Linked DNA regions of Simiduia agarivorans SA1 = DSM 21679. The protein of the gene in region 1 interacts with the protein of each later gene in a pairwise test. Links are inferred from orthologs where the notes say so. Each region holds a gene or a part of one and is shown in the gene's direction. Other genes may lie near its edges.

Region 1 (3,280 bases):
GCGCGGTGTCCATGGGTAATCCGCATTGCGTGCTGGTGGTGGACGACACCGAGACTGCCCCGGTGGCGACGCTCGGCCCCGTACTGGAAGCGCATCCGTCCTTCCCCAACAAAGCCAATGTGGGCTTTATGCAGATCCTGTCGCGACGCGAAATCAATCTTCGGGTCTACGAGCGCGGCGCCGGAGAAACCCTGGCCTGCGGCACCGGCGCGTGCGCGGCAGTGGTAGCGGGCCGGCTGCGCGACCTGTTAGACTCGGACGTTGTGGTCAACCTGCCGGGTGGCAGCCTGACCATCCAGTGGCAAGGCGGCGAACACCCGGTGGTGATGACCGGGCCTACGGCGCACGTTTTCCACGGCCAGATAAAAATCTAATCGCAAGGACTAAACCTGTGTCTGAGCACACGATCAGCGATGCCGAAGTGGCCAAGTACCTGGCCGACAACCCCGACTTTTTCAGCCGCCACGGCGACCTGCTCGCCGACCTGACGCTTCCGCATGAAAGTGGCGAGGCCATTTCGCTGGTGGAAAAACAGGTGTCGGTGCTGCGCGAGCGCAACATGGACATGCGCCACCGCTTGTCCAACCTGCTCGACAATGCGCGCGAAAACGACAAGCTGTTCGACAAAACCAAACGCCTGGTATTGGCGCTGCTCGAGGGCCGGCGCGCGGAAGACACCATCAATGCGTTGCACTACAGCTTTGACAAAGACTTCCAGATCCAATTCACCCGCCTGGTGTTGTTCCGGCCACAAACCGGCAAACTGGGCCAGGCCCGTTGCGTCACGCTCACCGACGCCAAGGCACCGCTGGGGCGTATTCTGAAAACCCAGAAAGCGTTTTGTGGCCAGCTGGCCAATGAAGAAAAAGCCTACCTGTTCGGCGAGCAGGCACCGCTGGTGGCGTCTGCTGCCTTGGTACCGCTGATGCACGGCACCTGTTATGGCTTGTTGGTAGTGGGCAATCGCGACGCCAACTATTACCGCTCCAGCATGGGCACCCTGTTTCTGAGTTACATCGCCGAAGTGTTGAACCGGGTCTTGCCCTACCAACTGGACGCTTGATGGACAGCGCGCCCTTCAGTCAGGAACTGGAATCCTTTCTGGTCTGGCTGGCGCGCGAACGCCGCCTCTCCTCCCACACCTGCGCCGCCTACGCCCGCGATCTGGCCAAGCTCCAGCAATTTTGCGCCCAGCGCAATCTCGGCCTGGCCGATCTGGACGTGCACGCCGTGCGCCAATGCCTGGCCCAACAACATCGCGCGGGTCTGGCCGGTAAAAGCTTGCGGCGCTGGCTCTCCGCCCTGCGCAGTTTTTTTGCCTACGGCGTACGCCAGCGCTGGTTGGCGGCCGACCCCGCCGCCGGCATCACCGCCCCTAAAGTCGAGAAAAAGCTGCCCGCCACTCTGGATGTGGACGAAGTGGGCCAGCTGTTGAACTTCAGCCAGGACGACAGTCTCTCCAGCCGGGATCTGGCCATGCTGGAGCTGACCTATTCGTCCGGCCTGCGCCTGGCCGAGCTGGCAGGGCTCGACGTCACCGATCTGGACCTGTCCGATGCCACGGTCCGCGTCACCGGTAAGGGCAACAAAAGCCGGGTACTGCCAGTGGGACGGATGGCCGTGAGGGCGCTCCGGCAATGGCTCAAGGAGCGCGCGGACCTCGCCGCCGCCGGCGAAACCGCGCTGTTTGTCAGCCAACGGGGTAGTCGCATCAGCCATCGCCGCATTCAGCAACTGTTTGGTGAACACAGTCTGCGCCAACAACTGGACAAAGCGGTACACCCGCACATGCTGCGCCACTCCTTTGCCAGCCACATGCTGGAATCCTCCAGCGACCTGCGCGCGGTGCAGGAGTTACTGGGTCACGCCAACATCTCCACCACCCAGATATACACTCACCTGGATTTCCAGCACCTCGCCAAGGTCTATGATCAGGCCCACCCACGCGCCCAGAAAAAAGGGCCCACCGACGCCGAGTAACGCGCGCCCGCCCGGCCTCTGTTCAGAACGCTGGGCGCATGATAGTCTCAATGATCAATCGCACGTCAGTCCAAGCCCAATAACATCGACGGCGATATAGGGGTAGGTGTATTTTGACCAGCACAATCAAGCTCATCAGTTTCGATCTGGACAACACGCTCTGGGATGCCACCCAGCTGTTGACGGCCGCGGAAATCCATACGCACCAGTGGCTGGAGCAGTTCTGCCCCAAGCTCACGCGCAAGTACAGCGCGGATCAGTTGCGCATGGCGCGCATGGAGTATTGGCAACGCCACCCCGAATTCCGTCATCTGATCACCCGCGTGCGCCGCGACAGCCTGCGCGCCAAACTGATCGAAGCCGGCTATTGCCTGAGCGAGGCCATTGAGCTGGCAGACCTGGCCATGGACGTGTTCATGGAAGCCCGTCACCGGGTGCACTATTACGACCATGCGCTCACCACGCTGGATGACCTGCACAATCACTACCGCCTCGCCGCCATATCCAACGGCAATGCCTGCACCCAGCGCCTGGGCCTGAAGCAATTTGATTTTCATCTCAGCGCCGAAACCGTGGGTGCCGCCAAACCCAGCCCGGAGCCGTTCGAATTGGCCCTGGCCATGGCCGATGCCAACCCTGCGGAGATGGTACATATCGGCGATAACCCGCAAGAAGACATTCAGGCGGCCGCCAATCTGGGCATCAATACCATCTGGTACAACCCCACCAACAAACCCTGGGAACTCCAGCCCTGTCGCCCCAGTGCGACGGTGCGGTGTTTGTCACAGATTCCCGCTGCGATCGCCGGACTGATGCAGGCGCCGCTGGCTGCGCAGTGGGCGTAAGTAAAACCCGCACCAGCTTTTACCGCCGGCTCTATCTCGCCTGGTTGATCAACCGGGGCATCAATAACGTACCGGCCATTCAAGCCGCTACCGGCATGCCCCGACGCACCGCGCAGGACACCCTGAACGCTATCCATGAGCTGGATATTGCCTGCGTATTTGAAGGTGCCAATAAAAATGGTGGCTATGAAATCGCAGACTGGGGGCCAATCAATCCAGCGTGGCTGGAGGCCAATGCCGGCCGGTTAGCGGAAGTGCTGGAATACCCCTTCCCACCTACGCCCACTGCGTGAAAAGCATATACCGTAGGGTGGATTAGCAAAGCGTAATCCACCAAAAAAACCCGGTAAATCGCTGGCTCGCCCTGAATGCCGCAGCCGCGCAAACGCCGCGGAATCCCGGTTCACACCTCAGACCAGAGCGCAAAAGGCACATGCCGTAGGGTGGATTAGCGA
Region 2 (3,128 bases), 280 kb from region 1 along the record:
GCGCGCTTGCGGGGAAATCTGTGGGCCGTAGGCGGCGTCTTTGTCATCCCAGGCGCCGGGGCGGATTTTGCTGGCGGCGATTTTCAGGTCGTCCACCCACTCTTTTGATTCGCCCACCATCACGGCCACGGAAATCGCCATGCAGCGCTGACCGGCGGCACCGAAGCCGGCGCCCACCAGGTTGTTGATCACCTGCTGCTTGTTGGCATCGGGCATCACCACCATGTGGTTTTTGGCACCGGCAAAGCACTGGGCGCGCTTGAGGTGTTGGGTCGCAGTACGGTACACGTGTTCGCCCACGGGCACGGAACCCACAAAGCTCACGGCTTTCACTTCCGGGTGGGTCAGCAATTGGTTGACCTGGTCTTTGCCGCCGTGAATCACCTGCAGCACGCCCTTTGGCGCGCCCGCCTGTTCAAACAGTTCCACCAAGCGGGTGGGCGTGAGCGGGTCTTGCTCAGACGGCTTCAGGATGAAGGTGTTGCCGCAGGCGATGGCGAGCGGGAACATCCACAGGGGAATCATGGCCGGGAAGTTGAACGGCGTGATGCCGAAGCACACACCCAGAGGCTGGGTGTAGGAATAGCAATCGATAGTGCGGGCCACGTTTTCCACGGTTTCGCCCATCATCAGGCTGGCGATATTGCAGGCGTGTTCCACCACTTCGATGCCGCGCCAGACATCGCCCTTGGCATCGTCAAAGGTCTTGCCGGTTTCCTGCGCCAGAATGGTGGCAATTTCATCGTGGTGCTGCTTCAGCAGGTGCTGGTACTGCAACATGATGCGCGCACGCACGGGCACGGCCACGTCTTTCCAGCTGGCGAAAGCAGCCTTTGCGCTCGCAACCGCGCGTTCCACTTCGGCTTCGGTGGCGCAGGGCGCTTCGGTAATCACTTCCTGGGTGGCGGGGTTGGTCACCGGAATCCACTGGCTGGATTCGCTCTGAGTCCACTCACCTTCGATGAACAGGGGCACGCGCTTGGGCAGGCCGTTGGCAAAATGCTGAGTCATGGCAAACACCTTCAATTGAGTCTGGCAACATCAGAACACAGGATAGACGGCCGGGGGATTGACGATATTGGTGCCTTGATGGACTATCTTGTGATTGTCTGGTGGGTCATACTTTTAGCTATAATTTAGAAATATCTATAAAAAACAGGTAGATAGCCTTGTCTCAGCCATCTGATTGGCCATTGCCCCGGGACGGAAAGCGCTTTTTATTACCAAAAGCGCTAACCGAGCGGCTGGCGGCGGAAGCGCTTACGCGCCAACTCTACCCGCGCGCCCTGGGGTTTTACCCGGTGGCGCGCGGGCACCGGATGCAGCGCGAGCTGCACGATGATCACCTGCTGCTCTACTGCACGGCTGGCGAGGGTCGATTAGTGGCCGATGGCCATTGGCGCATCGCTGCGGGCGATGTGGTGCTCCTGCCGGCGGGGTTAGCGCATCATTATTGGTCTGACGATGCCCGTCCCTGGACCGTGTATTGGGTGCATTTTGATGGTGACATGGCGGGTGATCTGGGCCAGTGGATACTGTCTCACGGCGGGCGGGTGCAGCGCCTGGGGGTCAACGCCCGGCTCCTGTCGCTGTTCGATGCCCAGTTCAGTCTGCGCGAGGAAGGCGCTTCGCCCGATGCCGCGATTCACGCCTGCCACCAGTTACAGTTTTTACTGAGTCATATCGCTCAAATGCTGGGCCGGGGCCGGCTCGAGGGGCGCCTGGACATTGCCGCCATCAAAGGCCGGATGATCGAGCATGTGCATGGCCAGCTGAACCTGGAGCAGTTGGCGGAAGAGGCGGCACTGTCGAAATTCCATTTTGCCAAACTGTTCAAAGCCCAGACCGGGCAATCGCCCATCCACTATTTTATTGAACTGAAAATGCAGCAGGCCTGTTACGCACTCGATACCCGCAGTCAATCCATCAAACAGGTGGCGTTGGATCTTGGCTATGACGATGCCTATTACTTTTCGCGCATTTTTAAAAAAGTCATGGGTGTCAGCCCCAGTCAGTATCGGGCGGGGCTGCATAACCGGTAGGAGCCCAATCCTTTGGGCGAATTTTGTTGGAGCGCGGGGCGACCCTGTGGGAGCGGCTTCCTAGCCGCGAAAGGAGTGGCACTGGAGGCCCTACAGAGTGCCAACCCCTTCGCGGCTGGGAAGCCGCTCCAACAAATTTTATTGAGTCCCGAGCTTCTTCGACACCCAATAATCCACACTCACATAGCGCCCGCCACCCAGCGCAATCAGCGCAAGGCACATGACAAAATAGGTGGCGGCGAATTCGATGCCGTTGTTGAGCACCACGAAATTGCCTGAGCTGGTGAGCCAGTCGTAGTTGCCGTATTCCTGCAGAATGCTGCGCGCGCGTTCGAGTTTTTCCGGCGCCGCCAGCACCGCGTCATTGGCAAAGGGGGCCCCGGCATCGGCGATGGCTTGCCAGCCGTTTTCCCAATGCACGGTCACCGCCGCCACCAGCATGGTGACAGCCAGTGGCAAGCTGATAGCGCGGGTGCCCAGACCCAGTGCCAATAAAACCGCACCGGCCAGCTCGGCACCCGTGGCGAGCGCGGCCATCAACCAGGGCAGGGGCAAGCCAAGCCCCCAGTCGGGGTTGCCGAACCAGGCCACGGTATCTTCAAAATGCATGAGTTTGTTGCTGCCGGCCATCCAGAACACCGGAATCAGATAGAGCCGTATCAACAGCGATGGGATGCCATCCAGGTGCGATAAAGTTTGTCCAAGTTTCCGATATGAAGCAGTAAGCTGCGCAACCACTGGCGTCTCCGTGATGAAAATGTGAATTTTTGGCAATCGTTTAGGGCGTAAGCTGGTCTTTAGATAACATGGCAGGCGCGCCGTTACAGCGACCTGTGCTTTAATGTTGCCAAATTGAAAGGATGATTATGGAACCCAATCTGGATCTACTGCGTGCGCAGGACCACGGGGCATTTACCGAGCTGGTGCAGCGTTACCACAATCAGTTGCTGGTGGTGGCGCGTGCTATCGTCCGTCATGGCCAGGCTGAAGAGGTGGTGCAAGAAGCTTGGGTATCTATTTTCCGTGCCCTGCCCAAGTTTGAAGGCCGCTCGACCCTCAAGACCTGGATGTACACCATTGTCTCTA

The links.
Region 2: the proteins of xerC (region 1) and M5M_RS10495 interact in binary tests that used the Escherichia coli proteins (3 or more experiments, as listed by UniProt). The link is inferred for Simiduia agarivorans SA1 = DSM 21679 from one-to-one orthologs.

What each region holds. Positions count from the first base shown.
Region 1 is NC_018868.3:2,631,448-2,634,727, forward strand. Bases 63-3,021 are described here. They hold xerC (tyrosine recombinase XerC), read left to right. Parts: upstream 63-1,062; coding sequence 1,063-1,980; downstream 1,981-3,021. Other genes in these bases: dapF (diaminopimelate epimerase), read left to right, coding at 63-374; M5M_RS11685 (DUF484 family protein), read left to right, coding at 392-1,063; M5M_RS11695 (HAD family hydrolase), read left to right, coding at 2,094-2,825; M5M_RS11700 (winged helix-turn-helix domain-containing protein), read left to right, coding at 2,816-3,021. Outside these bases: more of dapF, read left to right, coding at 1-62; more of M5M_RS11700, read left to right, coding at 3,022-3,118. UniProt on the Escherichia coli protein: Site-specific tyrosine recombinase, which acts by catalyzing the cutting and rejoining of the recombining DNA molecules.
Region 2 is NC_018868.3:2,352,384-2,355,511, reverse strand. The notes cover bases 299-3,105. They hold M5M_RS10495 (helix-turn-helix transcriptional regulator), read left to right. Parts: upstream 299-1,169; coding sequence 1,170-2,042; downstream 2,043-3,105. Other genes in these bases: M5M_RS10485 (RNA polymerase sigma factor), read left to right, coding at 2,909-3,105; M5M_RS10490 (HvfX family Cu-binding RiPP maturation protein), read right to left, coding at 2,181-2,780; M5M_RS10500 (CoA-acylating methylmalonate-semialdehyde dehydrogenase), read right to left, coding at 299-1,011. Also shown: more of M5M_RS10500, read right to left, coding at 1-298; more of M5M_RS10485, read left to right, coding at 3,106-3,128. UniProt on the Escherichia coli protein: Transcription factor that regulates the expression of several genes involved in the transport and metabolism of L-arabinose. Functions both as a positive and a negative regulator.